One region of the Aquabacterium sp. A3 genome, then DNA from elsewhere that is predicted to be linked to it. Evidence: riboswitches for the same ligand, from Rfam matches in the RefSeq annotation. Region 1 holds a riboswitch; the other holds the start of a gene.

Region 1 (7,859 bases):
GGAGACGATGGCCTGTCGGCCATGCTGGTGCAAACGGTGGAAATGGCGCCTGGCGCATCGGGTGCCTCTGGCTCGTCTGGTAGCGCATGAAAAAACCCAGCGCAGACGATGTCTGGGCTGGGTTGGCAGAGTGGCTCCCCGACCTGGGCTCGAACCAGGGACCTACGGATTAACAGTCCGGCGCTCTACCGACTGAGCTATCGGGGAATATCTGTTGATGTCGGGCCTTGCGATTTCGGCAGGCAAGGCCGTCTTGGATGTTTGGCTCCCCGACCTGGGCTCGAACCAGGGACCTACGGATTAACAGTCCGGCGCTCTACCGACTGAGCTATCGGGGAATACTTCGCCGTCGTTGACTGCGAAGACCAAGACTATAGCATCGTTTCCGTGACCGGCGCTGCGTTCATGCAACGCCCGACGTCACAAAACCATCACGGTTTTTCAGCAGTCGCTCAAAAGTCCACTTGCGCCGAGGCCATCACGCTGCGGCGCGCCATGGGGAACAGGTAATAGTGCCCGAACTCTTTCGGCGACTCCCGCCAGGCACGCACGTCGAACAGGTTGTGCACCGCCACGCGCCAGGTGATGTTGTACGGGCCACCCAGGCTCTGCACGGCGCGCAGGCTCAGGTCGGCGCGCGTCCAGCTGGGCAGGTGCACGCGGTTGTCGTCCGTCACGGCGCGACGCCCTTCGTGGATCACGTCCATCTGCAGCGTCACGGGCAGCGGGGCGGCCCAGGTGTGGCTGCCCGAGAGCTTCACCGTCTGGCGCGGTACGTTCACCGGCTCTTTGCCATTCAGTGCCGCCGTCGCGCTGTTGCGGCGCTCGGCGTCCAGGATCATGGCGCTGGCGGCCAGGCCCCAGGCACCGAAGCGCCCTTGCCAGAAGCCCTCCAGGCCACGGTGCTCGGCCTCGCCGTCGTACTGGAAGCGGTTGTTCACCTCTTCGGCCAGCGGGCGGTGGATGAGGAACAGGTTCGCCCCCCACTGGCCGCTGATTCGACCAGCGCGGTGCTGGCCTTTGATGCCCAGCTCGGTCTGGCGGCTCTTCAAGGCGGGCAGAACCTGACCAGCATTGTCCAGCCCTGTGTTGCGCGGAGCTGCATTCAGCTCGATGCCCTGGCCCCAGCTCAGGTAGGCCTGGGTTTGCGGCGCCACCGTCCAGCCCAGGGCCAACCAGGGGGTCGTCACGTTCTGCGACAAGCGAATGGCCTCGCCACCATCTGTTTGAACGCTGCTGCGGGTCAATTGGGTGTGGCGAAGGCCCACCCAGGCTTGCCAGGTCTCCGAGAAGCGGATGTGGTCCAAGGCCGACCACTCGGTGCTGCGCTCCCAGCGGTTCGTGCCCGCCACATCCAGGCTGGGGGCTGCCGGCACCGGTGTGCCTGGCGCGTTCACGGCAATGGTGCCGCTGTAGTTGTAGGCTTGGGGCTTGATGTCGGTGTCGTACAGGCTGCGCATCACGCTGAAGCGCAACTGGTGCTGCAGGCCACCCCACTGCACTTGGCCATTCAACTCGGCCTTCAGGGCCTGGCTGTGGCGGTACTCGTTGTCAGAGCGGTAGTCATAAATGTCCACCGTTCCGTCGTCGTAGAACGAGATGCCATGGTCCAGCTCGGTGTAACCGTATGGAAACGCCGCCCGGTCATCGGTGCGCAAGCGCTGAAACCCATACATCACGCTGCTGTCCCAGCCCTGACCCAGGTTCTGGCGCCAGCGCAGGCTGCCACTCAGACCACGCAGGTCCACGGGCTGGGTCCAGGCCTGGTCGTTCAGGTTGAGGCTGCGGCGGTAGGCCGTGTCAGAGGGCAGGGCATCGCCCAGCAGGCTCAGCCCAGGCACGCTGGGTTGTTGCGTGCGGCTGTGCTCCAGTTCAGCCTCCACCACGGTGTCGGCCGACAAACGCCAGTCGGTGGCCACCGCCAGCAGGTAGGCGCGGCCCTTGGTGTTGTCGATGTGGGTGTTCAGGCGTGAGGCGGCGGCGTTCACGCGCAGGCCCATGGCGCCATCAGCGCCAAAGCGTGTCGACACGTCCAGCGCGCCGCGCTGGGCCCCGGCATCGTCCAGACCCACCTCCACCGAGCGCTGCGGCGCCGCCGTGGGGCGCTTGACCAGCAGGTTCACCAGGCCGCCGGGCGAACTCACGCCCGACTGCAGGCCACTGGTGCCCTTGAGCAACTCCACCGCCGCTTTGTTGTCCAGCAGCAGGCGGGTCTCGGCGCTGATGGGCAGGCCTTCGCGGCGGTAGTTGTAGGCGTTGTCCAGCTTGAAGCCCCGAATGCTCAGGTAATCCCAGTAGCCGGTGGTGTTGTACGAGTCGGTGGTGCTGGCGTCCAGCTTGCTCACGTCCGACAGGCGCGCCATGCCGGCATCCTTCATGGTGTCGGCCGCGAAGGTCTGGGCTTGCAGCGGGGTTTGCCAGGCGGGCAGCTCGCCCAGTCCGGCGATGCCGGCCCGCGCACTGCGCTTGACGATGCTGGCGCTCACGCCGATGGCGGGCAGCTCGTCTGCAGATGGCGTGGTGGCGGTCGCCGTGGTGGTGGTTTCAGCCTGCGCATTGATGGCGCCACACAGGGCCGTCAAGGTGAGCACCGAGACCGACACCGCGACGGGCCGGCAAGGCAAGGCAGGACGCAAAGAAAGGCGACGCATCAGAAGGACTCCAGCAGATGGTCGCGCAGGAGCCGATGACGCCGCCGTGCTTGCTCTGCGCTGTCAGGCGCACATGACGCCTTGAGCGAAGCGGCCCGGCAGGCCATGCTTCCCTACGCGAGGATGATCTCGTTCAGGTTCGAAGGGACTCTCTCAGTGCTGGCACGACAGGCCAGCACACCCCTAGCAAGGCGTGGATTCTAGCGCCATGCCCGTCGACGGGCGGGCGCTGGCACATCACCCTCGGCCCAGGCGGGCCTTCAGCAATGGGCTGGTGGTGGTGTAAAGCAGGTGCTGGGGGGCGTCTGGGTGCAGCGCGGCATGGGCGGCGTGCGCCGCCAGCGTGGCCTCATGAAAGCCACACAGCAACAGGCGCTTCTTGCCGGGGTAGGTGTTGATGTCACCCACGGCATACACCCCGGGCAGGCTGCTTTCAAAGCGGTCAGGTGACACGGCCACCTGCTTGCGCTCCAGCGTCAAACCCCATTCGCTCAGCGGCCCCAGTTTGGGGCTCAGTCCCAGACGGATCAACAAGTGGTCCAGCGGCAGGTGGTGGTGCTGGCCGTCCGCCCCCAGCAAGCGCAGGCTGCGCAGGCCCTCCTCGGGCCGTTCTTGTTGATACTCCGCGCCGTCCGGCAGGCCCAGCGCCAACTGAACGCTGCCCAACGACAGCTGCTCACGCAGTGCGGCGTCCAGCTCGGCGTCCACCTGAAAGGCATCGCGACGGTGCAGCAGCGTCAGGCGGGCTGGGCGCCGCTCGGGCGCCTCGGCCAGCAGGTTCAACACGGCGCTGACGGCTTCTTCTCCGCCACCGTGCACCACGAGATGTTGGCCCGCCCAGGCCGGCGTGGCGTCGGCCGCCGGCAGGTGGTGATGCACATTGGGGGCCAGCGCCAGCCCCGGCATCTTCAGTGTGCGCGGCACGAACGCGCCAGCCCCGGCCGCCACGAACACCGCCCGTGCCAGGAACTGCTGGCCATGGTCGGTGTGCAACTCGAACCGGCCGTCGCCTGTGGGCCGCAGGCTCGCCACCCGTTGGTTCAGGTGCAGCGAGGCCCACTGGCCATCGGCCTGTCGGGGCAGGAACGGCGACGCCTGCTCCAGCAGGCGCTGAGCCAGCTCGCGCCCAGAACAGGCCGGAACGCCGGGCACGTCGTAGATGGGTTTGTCGGGATACAGTGCAACGCACTGTCCCCCGGGTTCGGGCAGGGCATCCACCACCTGGGCACTCATGCCCAGCAGGCCCAGCTGAAAGACCTGGAACAGGCCGACAGGGCCCGCCCCGACGACCAGGGCGTCCGTCTCGATCAGGGTGGAGGCCGACACGCCGATGTCAGCGAATCAGTTGATCCAGCTTGTCCGTTTTGTCCTTCCAGTCATCCGCGTCAGGCAGTGGCGTCTTGCGCTTGGTGATGCTGGGCCATTTTTTGGCCAGGTCGGCATTGATCTGGATGTATTGCTGCTGGTCACCCGGCACATCTTCTTCCGGGACGATGGCATTGACGGGGCATTCGGGGATGCACACCGCACAGTCAATGCATTCATCGGGATCGATGACGAGGAAGTTGGGGCCTTCGCGGAAGCAATCCACCGGGCACACGTCCACACAGTCCGTGTATTTGCAGCGGATGCAGGCTTCGGTGACGACGTGGGTCATGACGTTCTCAGTTGATGTTGATGATGGGGATCGGGGCCGGATTTTACGGGTGCTCAGCCCTTTGCGGGGGGCTGACCTTCTCCGCACAGGGGGATGTGGGTCAAAGGTTCGTCAGGTAGTTCGGTGGCGCCAGCGCCCACAATGACCAGGGTGGGGCGGCCGGCATGGATGGCCGAAGCCTCGTCCAGCGTGCCCACCGTGTGCACGGTGTGGCGCATGTCAGGCCAGCCGGCGCGCGACACCACGCTCACCTCGGCGTTGGTGGGCCAGCCGGCATCCAGCAGGCCTTGCGACAAGGGCGCCAGTTGGCGACCGGCCATGTAGAAGACCTCGGTGTCGGCGCGTTGGCCGGGGCCCATGCCGCACTGGAGATCGCCGGTGCGGGTCATGGCCGTGGTGAAGCTCACGCTGCGGCCCGTGCCCCGCCGGGTCAAGGGACGCAGGGTGGCTGCGGCCGCCGCCAAGGCCGACGTCACGCCCGGCACCACCTCGCAGGCGATGCCGGCGCTGTGCAAGGCATGCAGTTCTTCTTCCAGCCGCCCGAACAGCGAGGGATCGCCCCCTTTGAGTCGGGCCACCACGCCGTTGGCACCATGGCTGGCTCCGACGGCCTGGGCATGTTCAACCAGCAGGCGGTTGATGCGGGTCTGGCCATTGAAATCACTGCCTTCTTTGCCAGAAAAGCCGCGCTTGCCCACGTCCACCCAGGTGGCCGACGGTGCGAGGTCGCGCAGGCCGGGGTCGGCCAGGGCGTCGAACAGCACCACCTGCGCCTGCGCCAGCAGGCGGGCGCCGCGCACGGTGATCAGGTCGGCCTCGCCAGGGCCGGCGCCGATGAAGATCACACGTGCAGTGGCTTGACTCATGGCCGCCTTACTTGACCAGCAGTGCGCCAGAGGTGCGGTTGGTGGTTGGATCAACCACGATGAGCGCGCCGCCCACGCGGTTGTCCACGTAGGCTTCCACCGGCAGCGGCTGCTGCGTTTGCACGGTCACGCGGCCGATCTCGTTGACGGCCAGTTCTTGGGCGTCAGAGTCTTCCAGCGATTGGATGTTCAGGCGGCTTTCGATGGCCGAGATGCGGGCCTGCACCCAGCGGTTGCCATGGCGCACCCAGTACTTGCGGCCCACCACAGCGGGCTCGGTGTCCAGCCAGGCCAGCGTGGCGCTGAAGCTGTCGGTCGGCTTGATCGAGCCGGGGGTGTGGATCCAGTCGCCGCGCGAGATGTCGACCTGGCGGTCCAGCACGATGCCGGCCGACTGGCCCGCTTCGCATTGGTCCACCACCAGGGCGGCGTGGCGCACTTCAGCCACCACGGCGGTCTGACCGCTCGGGAAGATCTGCACTTCGTCACCGGCCTTGACCGCGCCATGCGCGATGCGGCCCCAGAAGGTGCGGTACTGGTGGCCCGTGCCGGAAGCGTTGGCCTCGCCTTCACCCACTGCGTCGCGCGTCACGTACTGCACCGGGTGCAGCAGGGCGCCGTCATGGCGCTCGTCGGTCACGGGCAGTTGCTCCAGCACCTGCAGCAGGGTGGGGCCCTGGTACCAGGGCCAGTTGGCCGACGGGGTGGTGACGTTGTCGCCGCGCAGGGCCGACACCGGGATCACGCCCTTGTTGACGATGCCCGCCTGCTCGGCAAAGGCTTCCAGCGAGGCCTTGACGGCGTTGAACGCCGCTTCGGTGTCTTGCTCGATGGCGTCCAGCTTGTTCACGGCGAACACGATGGAGGGCACGCGCAGCAGGTGCGCCAGCAGGCTGTGGCGGCGGGTCTGGGCCAGCAGGGGCACAGGCGACGCCTTCCAGTCGATCTTGGTGATGTCCACCAGCACCACGGCGGCGTCAGAGCCGGCGGCAGCGGTCACCATGTTGCGGGTGTACTGCTCGTGGCCGGGGGCGTCGGCGATGATGAACTTGCGGGTTTTGGTGGCGAAGTAGCGGTAGGCCACGTCGATGGTGATGCCTTGCTCGCGCTCGGCTTCCAGGCCATCGGTCAGCAGCGACAGGTCGATGGGGGCGCCAGCGGCGCGCTTTTCCAGCGCGTCGAGCTGGTCGGCCAAGATGGCACGGCTGTCAAACAGCAGGCGGCCGATCAGGGTGCTCTTGCCATCGTCCACGCTGCCTGCGGTCAGGAAGCGAAGCGCTTTGTGGGCCAGCTCTTCGGTGGCCTCGTTGTGGATCACGTTGCTCATCAGAAATAACCTTCCTTCTTGCGGCGCTCCATCGAGGCCTCGGACGTGCGGTCGTCCATGCGGGTGGCGCCACGCTCGCTCACGGTCACGTGCAGGGTTTCGGCCACGATGTCGGCCGGGCTCGCTGCGGTCGATTCCACCGGGCAGGTGCAGGTCATGTCACCCACGGTGCGGAAGCGCACGTCCACGGTCTCGATGGTTTCGCCTTCCAGCGCGGGCGTGACTTCGGTCAGAGGCACCAGCAGGCCCTTGCGGCGCATCACCTGACGGGGATGCTTGTAGTAAATGCCCGGCAGCGGGATGTTTTCGCGGGCGATGTACAGCCACACGTCCAGCTCGGTCCAGTTGCTGATCGGGAAGGCGCGGAAGTGCTCGCCCGGCTTGATGCGGGTGTTGAACAGGTTCCACAGCTCGGGGCGCTGCTCTTTGGGCTGCCATTGGCCAAAGCTGTCGCGGTGGCTGAAGATGCGTTCCTTGGCGCGGGCCTTCTCTTCGTCACGGCGGGCGCCACCGATCAGGCAGTCGAACCGGTTGTCTTCGATGGCTTCCAGCAGGGTCACCGTCTGGTGGCCGTTGCGCGACTCCAGCGGGTGGGCCAGGCGCACGGTGCCGCGCTTGATGGAGTCTTCCATGTGCGCCACGATCAGGCGCTCGCCGATCTCGGCCACGCGCTGTTCGCGGAACTCGATCACCTCAGGGAAGTTGTGGCCGGTGTCCACGTGCACCAGCGGGAAGGGCAGCTTGCCTTCCAGCTTGCCGGTGGCGGGGTTCTTCATCTTGAAGGCCTTTTCGGCCAGTTGCAGCACCACGCACGAGTCCTTGCCGCTGGAAAACAGCAGGCCTGGGCGCTCGAAGGTGGCGGCCACTTCGCGCAGGATGAAGATCGCTTCTTCTTCCAGCGCATCCAGGTGGCGGTGGTCCACTTCCGCCAGCAGTTGGTTCACATCACTCATGTTGTTCTCACTCTTGAAACTTCAGGCTGCCGTTCATTTGTGGACGTGCAGGCCGCATTCCTTGGCACCCTCGTCTTCCCACCACCAGCGGCCGGCGCGGAAGTCCTCGCCCACGGCGATGGCGCGCGTGCAGGGCGCGCAGCCGATGCTGGGCATGAACTGGTCATGCAGCGGGTTGTACGGCACGTGGTTGACAGACACGTAGTGCCACACATCGCCCCAGGTCCACTCGATCATCGGGTTGAATTTGGCGCGGCCCTTGTCATCGGTCTCGCGGGCGAGCATGTCGCCACGGTTGTTCGACTGCTCGCGGCGCAAACCGGTGATCCAGGCGCTGCGCTCGGCCAGCATGCGTGCCAGGGGCTCCAGTTTACGGATGCCGCAGCACGCTTTTCGCAGGTCGAT
Region 2 (7,859 bases), on a different contig from region 1:
GGCGCGGCAAATGGCGCCCGGCGATCCACTTCGTCACGGCTGTGGCGAGCGATGAAGGTCTTGACGATGCGGTCTTCCAGCGAGTGGAAGCTGATCACGGCCAGGCGCCCGCCTGGCGCCAGCATGCTCAGTGCGGCGTCCAGCGCATCTTCGAGCTCGCCGAGCTCACGGTTGACGTGAATCCGAAGAGCCTGGAAGGTGCGGGTGGCAGGGTCTTGCCCGGCCTCGCGGGTTTTGACCGAACGAGCCACGAGCGCCGCCAGCTCGGCGGTGGTGCGCACAGGCTGGCCTTCATCGCGGCGAGCGACAAGCGCCTTTGCAATGGGCCAAGCAAACCGTTCTTCGCCATAGGTCTGGATCACATGGGAGATTGCTTCCACCGAGGCGCTGGCCAGGAAATCGGCCGCGCTCTCGCCCTGCGTCGTGTCCATGCGCATGTCCAGCGGCGCATCGAACCGAAAGCTGAAACCCCGCATGGGGTTGTCAATCTGCGGCGACGACACGCCGATGTCCATCAACAGGCCATCCACCTGGGGCCAGCCGTGCTCGCGCGCCACGTCGGCCCAGGACGAAAAGGGGGCGTGGGCAATGGCGAAGCGCTCGTCGTGGATGGCGGCCTCGCCCTGGGTGGCGTGGGCGATGGCCTCAGGGTCACGGTCGAGCGCCAGGAGCCGAGCCTCAGGCCCGAGATGGGACAGGATCAGGCGCGAATGCCCCCCGCGACCGAAGGTGGCGTCCACGTAACGCCCTTGCGGACGCGGGCCCACATCGCCGTCCCACAAGGCCTGAACGGCCTCGTGCAGCAAAACGGTGTGGTGCTGCCAAGGTTGCTGGGTGGCCTGCATGGGCGTCAGAAGGTGAAGTCCTGCAAGGCCTGGGGCATGGGCTCGGCCATCACGGCCGACTCATGGGCGGCGTAGCGTTCGGCGTCCCACAACTCGAAGTGGCTGCCCATGCCGAGCAGCATCACGTCTTTCTGGAGCCCGGCAGCCGCCCGCAGCTCGGGCGCCACCAGCACACGCGCCGCGCCGTCGATCTCCACATCCTGGGCGTTGCCCAGAAAGATGCGCTTCCAGCCCGCCGCCGACATGGGCAGGGCCGCGATCTTGTCGCGGAAAGCCTCCCACGCGGGGCGGGGGAAGATCATCAGGCAGCCATCGGGGTTTTTGGTGATGGTCAACTGCCCCTCACAAAGGGCCTGCAAGGCATCGCGATGGCGCACCGGGACCGCCAAGCGTCCCTTGGCGTCCATCGACAGCGCCGAAGCCCCTTGAAAGACCAGAGTCACACAAAACCCCACGAATTTGCACTAAATCCCACTTTAACCGAGCTCCGGGGTCGAAACAAGGTCAAACGCTAAAAAAAATCAATGAAATCAAATACTTACGTGCGTTTTGAAGGGGTCGGCAGAAGAAAAAAGTCCTTAATAATCAACAACCTGCACAAGGGACTGGAAGTGGTGCTTGAGCAAATTCCCCATCCTGGGCGAGGCCGGTGACCCGGCAAGTGCGCCCGCCCACCGGGACTGTGGTGCGCTGCACAACACCCCCCTCACACGCAGGGGGCACCCCCCTCGCACTGGGGATGACCGCCATGCCATGCCCTGCCTACACTGGGACAAATTGGTTTCAAACACAGGTAGACCTCATGCGTCCGCTGTTCGCGATCGTGCCTTTGGTGGCCCTGCTCTTCTGGTTGGGCGAGCCCCAAGGCCAGAGTGCGGCCCTCATGGCCGACAGCAACACCTCCAGCCCGGCCGGTGCCGACCGCCGGTCATCCAGCCTTGAAGAGGGCTTCCCGCTGAACGCCTCGGTGCTCACGCCCCGCAGCATGACCCACACCGGCGTGAGCGCCCACCTGGTGTCCACCGGCTGGCAGCCCAGTCGCTGAGCCGCGCCTGACACCGCCCGGCGCCCGGTGGCGCTTGATGTCCCGGCCCGAGGGCACTACACTGGCCCTTGCTCCGGGGTGTGCCACGTGATCCGATCACGCAGGCGCTGAGATGGTGAAACACCGAACCCGTTGAACTTGATCCGGTTCATACCGGCGAAAGAAGAGCTGTCCCGTCAGGCCGCCTCTGGAAGAGGTCCGTGATGGAGGCGGCCCGCTCGGTTGCGCCTCCTGGCCGCATCCCCGACGGGCCACCCCCTGCGCACCCCATCCTCCCGGCGACCCGAAGGCGCCCCTCGGAGCACGTGCCCCATGGCTTTGGCCATGGCACCTGCATCCACACCGAGGAGAGCCCACCGTGAACGCCCCTGACATCGCACCCGAGATCGCCCAGGCCGCCGCCGAGTCCCTGAACGAACGCACCCGACTGACGCGCGAGCCCTTGCCCGCGTCCCGCAAGGTCTATGTCGAAGGCAGCCACCCCCAGTTGCCCGAGCCCTTGCGCGTGCCCATGCGCGAGGTCTCGCTGACCCATGGCGAAGCCGTCACGCTGTACGACTGCTCGGGCCCCTACACCGACCCGAACGTCGACATCGACGTGACACGCGGCTTGCCCGCGGTGCGCGAGGCGGCCATCCTGGCGCGTGGCGACACCGAGGCCTACGAAGGCCGCGCCGTGCTGGCGGTGGACGACGGGCTGAAAGAAGGCGAACGTCACGACGAGCGCATGGCCGCGCTGCGCGCCGCCGCCAGCGGACTGCAACGCACGCCACGCCGCGCCCGTGCAGGCGCCAACGTCACGCAGATGCACTACGCGCGCCAAGGCATCGTCACGCCAGAGATGGCGTTCATTGCCCTGCGCGAGAACCAGCGCCGCATCGAGCTGGCTGAAGATTGGCGCGCGAAGTACGGCCAAAACGCCGAACGCGAAGCCCGCCTGCGCGGCAACCCCATGGGTGCCGCCATCCCGCGCGAGATCACGCCCGAGTTCGTGCGCGACGAGGTGGCGCGCGGCCGCGCCGTGATCCCCGCCAACATCAACCACACCGAGCTGGAGCCGATGATCATCGGCCGCAACTTCCTGGTCAAGGTCAACGCCAACATCGGCAACAGCGCCGTCACCTCGTCGATCGAAGAAGAAGTCGAGAAGATGGTGTGGTCCATCCGCTGGGGCGCCGACACGGTGATGGACCTGTCCACCGGCAAGCACATCCACACCACGCGCGACTGGATCGTGCGCAACAGCCCCGTGCCCATCGGCACCGTGCCCATCTACCAGGCACTCGAAAAGGTCGGTGGCGTGGCCGAAGACCTGACCTGGGCCATCTTCCGCGACACGCTGATCGAGCAGGCCGAGCAAGGGGTGGACTACTTCACCATCCACGCGGGCCTGCGCCTGCCCTTCATCCACCTCACGGCCAACCGGCGCACGGGCATCGTCTCGCGCGGCGGCTCGATCCTGGCGAAGTGGTGCATCGCGCACCACAAAGAGAACTTCCTCTACACGCACTTCGAAGAGATCTGCGAGATCATGAAGGCGTACGACGTGACCTTCTCGCTGGGCGATGGCTTGCGCCCCGGGTGCTTGAGCGATGCCAACGACGAGGCCCAGTTCGCCGAGCTGCGCACGCTGGGCGAGCTCACGCAGATCGCGTGGAAGCACGACGTGCAGACCATCATCGAAGGCCCTGGCCACGTGCCCATGCACCTGATCCAGGCCAACATGGACGAGCAGTTGAAACACTGCCACGAGGCACCCTTCTACACGCTGGGCCCGCTGACCATCGACATCGCGCCCGGGTACGACCACATCGCCTCGGCGATTGGCGCGGCCATGATCGGCTGGATGGGCACGGCCATGCTCTGCTATGTGACACCGAAGGAGCACCTGGGCCTGCCCAACCGCGACGACGTCAAGCAGGGCCTGATCGCCTACAAGATCGCGGCGCACGCAGCGGATGTGGCCAAGGGGCACCCGGCGGCCCGCGCCCGCGACGACGCGCTCTCGCAAGCGCGTTTCGACTTCCGCTGGCAGGACCAGTTCAACCTGGGCCTGGACCCCGAAACCGCGCGTGATTTCCACGACGAGACGCTCCCGAAGGACGCGGCCAAGGTGGCGCACTTTTGCTCGATGTGCGGCCCCAAGTTCTGCTCGATGAAGATCACCCAGGAGGTGCGCGAGTTCGCCGCGGCCCAGGGCGTGGGCGACGGCGAAGCCATCGCCCACGGCATGGCGCAGAAGTCCGACGAGTTCAAGCAGGTCGGTGGTGAGCTCTACATCCCCGTGCACCCCGTCATCAGCCCCAAGGGTTGAACCATGACCTCGCACTCCACAGAACAGGACGCCGCCCGGCCCCTGCGCATCGGCATTGCAGGCGCCGGCTTGCTGGGCCGCCTGCTGGCTTGGACCTTGTGCAAGGCCGGTCACCAGGTCTCGGTCTTTGATCCGTCGCCTGGCCCGGCCGCGCGCTTTGATGGGCACCAGGCTGCCGGCCTCACCGCCGCCGGGATGCTCAGCCCCCTGGCCGAGCTGGACCAGGCCGACCCCGACGTGGCGGCGCTGGGGTGGCGCTCGCTGGATCGCTGGCGAGACATCACCGCGGCCCTTGCGCACACCGGACCGCTGGCCCCCTGCTTTCGGCAGTCCGGCAGCCTGCTGGTGGCCCACGGCCCCGATCTGGGCACGGCCCACCGCGTGCTGCAGCGGCTGGCGCAAGCCCACCAACCGCCCTGGCCGGCCCCCCGGCCGCTGCAGGCCGCCGAACTGCACACACTCGAGCCCGAGCTGCACGGTGCGCAGGGGCCGCTGCATGCCTGGCTGCTGCCCGATGAAGGCTGCATCGACACCGTGGTCACGATGCAGGCGCTGCACGACCAGGCCTGCACGGCCGAATGGCACTGGGGGCAGACCGTGACGGACGTGAGCCCCGGTGCGCTGCACCTGCATGACGGCCACACCCTGGCCGTCGACTGGGCCATCGACGTGCGCGGCACAGGCGCGCGCGCCAGCCTGCCCGTGCGCGGTGTGCGCGGCGAACTGGTCTGGCTGCATGCGCCCGGGGTGCGCCTGACGCGCCCGGTGCGCCTGCTGCATCCGCGACACCGCGTGTACATCGTGCCGCGTCCGGGCGACGTGGTGCTGGTGGGTGCCAGCGAGCTGGAAAGCGAGGACCGGTCGGGCGTGTCACTGCGCAGCGCGGTCGAGCTGATGGCCGCCGCGCACAGCGTGCTGCCGGCCCTGGCCGAGGCCCGCATCCTGCGGACCGACACCAACCTGCGCCCCGCCCTGCCCGACCACCGCCCACGGCTGCATGCCGAACCCGGCCTGCTGCGCATCAACGGCCTGTACCGCCACGGCTGGTTGCTGGCCCCGGCCCTGGTGGAGGACGGACTGCGGCACCTGATGCCCACCTTCACGCCCCCCCTCTCCCCCACCCCCGTGACCGCATGACCGACACACTGACCATCCACACCGAAGCGGGCCCCTTGGCGTTGCCCGCCGGCGCCACACTGGCCGACGCACTGCGCCGCCTGCTGCCAGGCGATGAGGCCGAGCAGGCCGAAGCGGCCGCGCGCCTGGCCACCGCCGTCAATGGCGACTTTGTGCCGCGCAACCAGCGCGCCAGCCATGCGCTGCGCGACGGCGACACCGTCTTGTGTTTTGCACCCATCACGGGAGGTTGACCCATGGCCACGCAAGACCTCTGGCACATCGGCGACACCGCCTTGCACAGCCGATTCCTGCTGGGCACGGCCGGCCACCCTTCGCCGGCCGTGCTGCAGCAGGCCATCGAAGCCTCGGGCAGCCAGGTACTCACCCTGGGGCTCAAACGCACGCTGGCCACCACAGGCCAGGACAACGGCTTCGTGCGGGTGATCCGCGACACCGCACAGGCGTGCAACGCCCACCTGCTGCCCAACACGGCGGGGTGCCGCAGCGCCCGCGACGCCATCAGCCTGGCCCACATGGCGCGTGAACTGCTGGACACCCGCTGGATCAAGCTCGAGGTGGTGGGCGATGAACAAACCCTGCAGCCCGACCCGTTCGAGCTGCTGACCGCCGCCAGGCAACTGGTGCAAGACGGCTTCGAGGTGCTGCCGTACTGCACCGACGACCTGGTGAGCGCCCATCGGCTGGTGGACGCCGGCTGTCGCATCCTCATGCCCTGGGCCGCCCCCATCGGCTCGGGCCTGGGCCTGCTCAACCCCTGGGCCTTGCGCACCCTGCGTGCGCGACTGCCCCACATCACCCTGATCGTGGACGCCGGACTGGGCGCCCCCTCGCACGCCACGGCCGCCATGGAGCTGGGCATGGACGCCGTGCTCCTGAACTCGGCGGTCTCGCAGGCGGGAGACCCGGTGCGCATGGCCCGAGCCTTCGCCCACGGGGTGCGCGCCGGCAGAGAGGGCTTCCTGGCGGGGCTCATGCCCAGCAGTGATGTGGCCATCGCCACCACCCCGGTGGGTGGCCAGCCCTTTGTCCTGTCATGAGTGCGGCCGTGAACCCCATGGCCCCGCCCATCATCTGGTGCATCGGCGGGCTTGACACGGCCGGGGGCGCCGGCCTGAGTGCAGACCAACGCGCCGCCGAGGCCATGGGCGTGCACGCCTGCCCGGTGGCGGCCTGCCTGACGGCGCAACACTCACGGGGGGTGTCGATGGTGCAGCCCGTGGACACCACCATGCTGGACGCGCAACTGCTCGCCCTGGCGCAAGACATGCCGCCGGTGGCGATCAAAACGGGCCTGTTGGGCAGCGCAGCGGCCATCCACACCGTGGCCTGCTGGGTGGACGCCCTACGCCAGGGCCGCGCAGACGGCCTGCCGGCCCTGGTCGTTGATCCCGTGCTGAGCGCCAGTGCCGGCGGCGCCGCGTTCAGCGACGAGGCGATCGTGGCCGCCTACCGCACCCACCTCTTGCCCCGCGCCACGGTGATCACGCCCAACCGCGCCGAGGCGGCGGTGCTGGCGGGTGCAGACACCCTGCCGGCCGTGGCGCAAGGCTGGCGCCAGCAGGGCGTGGGCGCCGTGCTGATCACCGGCGGGGACACCCCCTGCACGGCCGCTGAAGGCTGGTGCCTGGATTGGATGGACACACCACAGGCCCAAGGCTGGCTGTGCGCCCCCCGGGTGGACACCCCACACCACCACGGCACGGGCTGCACGCTGGCCAGCGGGGTGGCGGCCGCGCTGGCGCTGGGCCATGTGGCGGCCGATGCCATCGTGTTGGCCAACCTGCTGACGCGCCATGCGCTGATGCACGGCCACCCCGCCGGTCAAGGCGCAGGACCGGTGAAGGCACGAGCGGGTTTTGCCGCTGGCCCGGCGCTGGGGAGCGCGCCCATGCCCTGGCTGGGCTGGGGAGCCGACCTGCCCTGGCGCCTGCAGGCATCGCCCCTGCACGATGGACCCGGCCTGTTCCAGCCGTTCACGCCACCGCATGATGGCTTGTACGGCATCGTGGCCACCGCAGACATGGCCGAGGCCGCCATGCAGGCCGGCATGCGCTGCGTGCAACTGCGGCACAAGGCCCGCAACGGCCTGGAGGCCCACCTGACCCGTTGCCTGAACGCCGCTGCCCGACATGGCGCCACCCTCATCGTCAACGACCACTGGCGCGCGGCCCTGGCCCATCCGGTGCCCACGCCAGTGCAAGCCGGGTACGCCCTGGGCCTGCACCTGGGGCAGGAGGACCTGCTGGCACTCAGTGCAGACGACCAAGCGCTCTTGCGCGGCCAGGGCCATCGCGTGCAACTCGGGCTGAGCTCTCACAGCCTGTGGGAGCTGGCCCGTGCACTGGGCTGTGGCCCCAGCCTCATCGCCTGCGGGCCCGTGCAGGCCACCACCACCAAACACATGCCATGGCAACCACAGGGGCGACACAACCTGAGCTGGTGGGTGGCGCACAGCCCCGTGCCCGTGGTGGGCATCGGCGGCTTGCTGACGGCCGCCGACCTTCAGCACATGTCA

What was found. A riboswitch is a leader RNA that binds a small molecule or an ion and turns the genes downstream of it on or off. The one in region 1 is predicted to bind thiamine pyrophosphate.
Region 2: linked by a shared signal. The riboswitch ahead of thiC (phosphomethylpyrimidine synthase ThiC) and the one ahead of WNB94_RS15475 (TonB-dependent siderophore receptor) in region 1 are both predicted to bind thiamine pyrophosphate.

What each region holds. Positions count from the first base shown of each region.
Region 1 covers NZ_JBBPEV010000005.1:192,745-200,603, reverse strand. Annotated here, with positions in the region: gene WNB94_RS15490 (cation:proton antiporter) at 1-90, shown strand, start outside; tRNA gene WNB94_RS15485 (tRNA-Asn) at 132-207, opposite strand; tRNA gene WNB94_RS15480 (tRNA-Asn) at 263-338, opposite strand; gene WNB94_RS15475 (TonB-dependent siderophore receptor) at 453-2,651, opposite strand; TPP riboswitch at 2,745-2,846, opposite strand; gene WNB94_RS15470 (NAD(P)/FAD-dependent oxidoreductase) at 2,889-3,977, opposite strand; gene fdxA (ferredoxin FdxA) at 3,985-4,308, opposite strand; gene cobA (uroporphyrinogen-III C-methyltransferase) at 4,362-5,174, opposite strand; gene WNB94_RS15455 (sulfate adenylyltransferase subunit 1) at 5,182-6,501, opposite strand; gene cysD (sulfate adenylyltransferase subunit CysD) at 6,501-7,454, opposite strand; gene WNB94_RS15445 (phosphoadenylyl-sulfate reductase) at 7,488-7,859, opposite strand, start outside.
Region 2 covers NZ_JBBPEV010000001.1:1,558,706-1,566,564, forward strand. Annotated here, with positions in the region: gene rsmH (16S rRNA (cytosine(1402)-N(4))-methyltransferase RsmH) at 1-845, opposite strand, end outside; gene mraZ (division/cell wall cluster transcriptional repressor MraZ) at 851-1,282, opposite strand; gene WNB94_RS06925 (hypothetical protein) at 1,648-1,890, shown strand; TPP riboswitch at 1,955-2,072, shown strand; gene thiC (phosphomethylpyrimidine synthase ThiC) at 2,300-4,204, shown strand; gene WNB94_RS06935 (FAD-dependent oxidoreductase) at 4,208-5,341, shown strand; gene thiS (sulfur carrier protein ThiS) at 5,338-5,574, shown strand; gene WNB94_RS06945 (thiazole synthase) at 5,578-6,381, shown strand; gene WNB94_RS06950 (bifunctional hydroxymethylpyrimidine kinase/phosphomethylpyrimidine kinase) at 6,399-7,859, shown strand, end outside.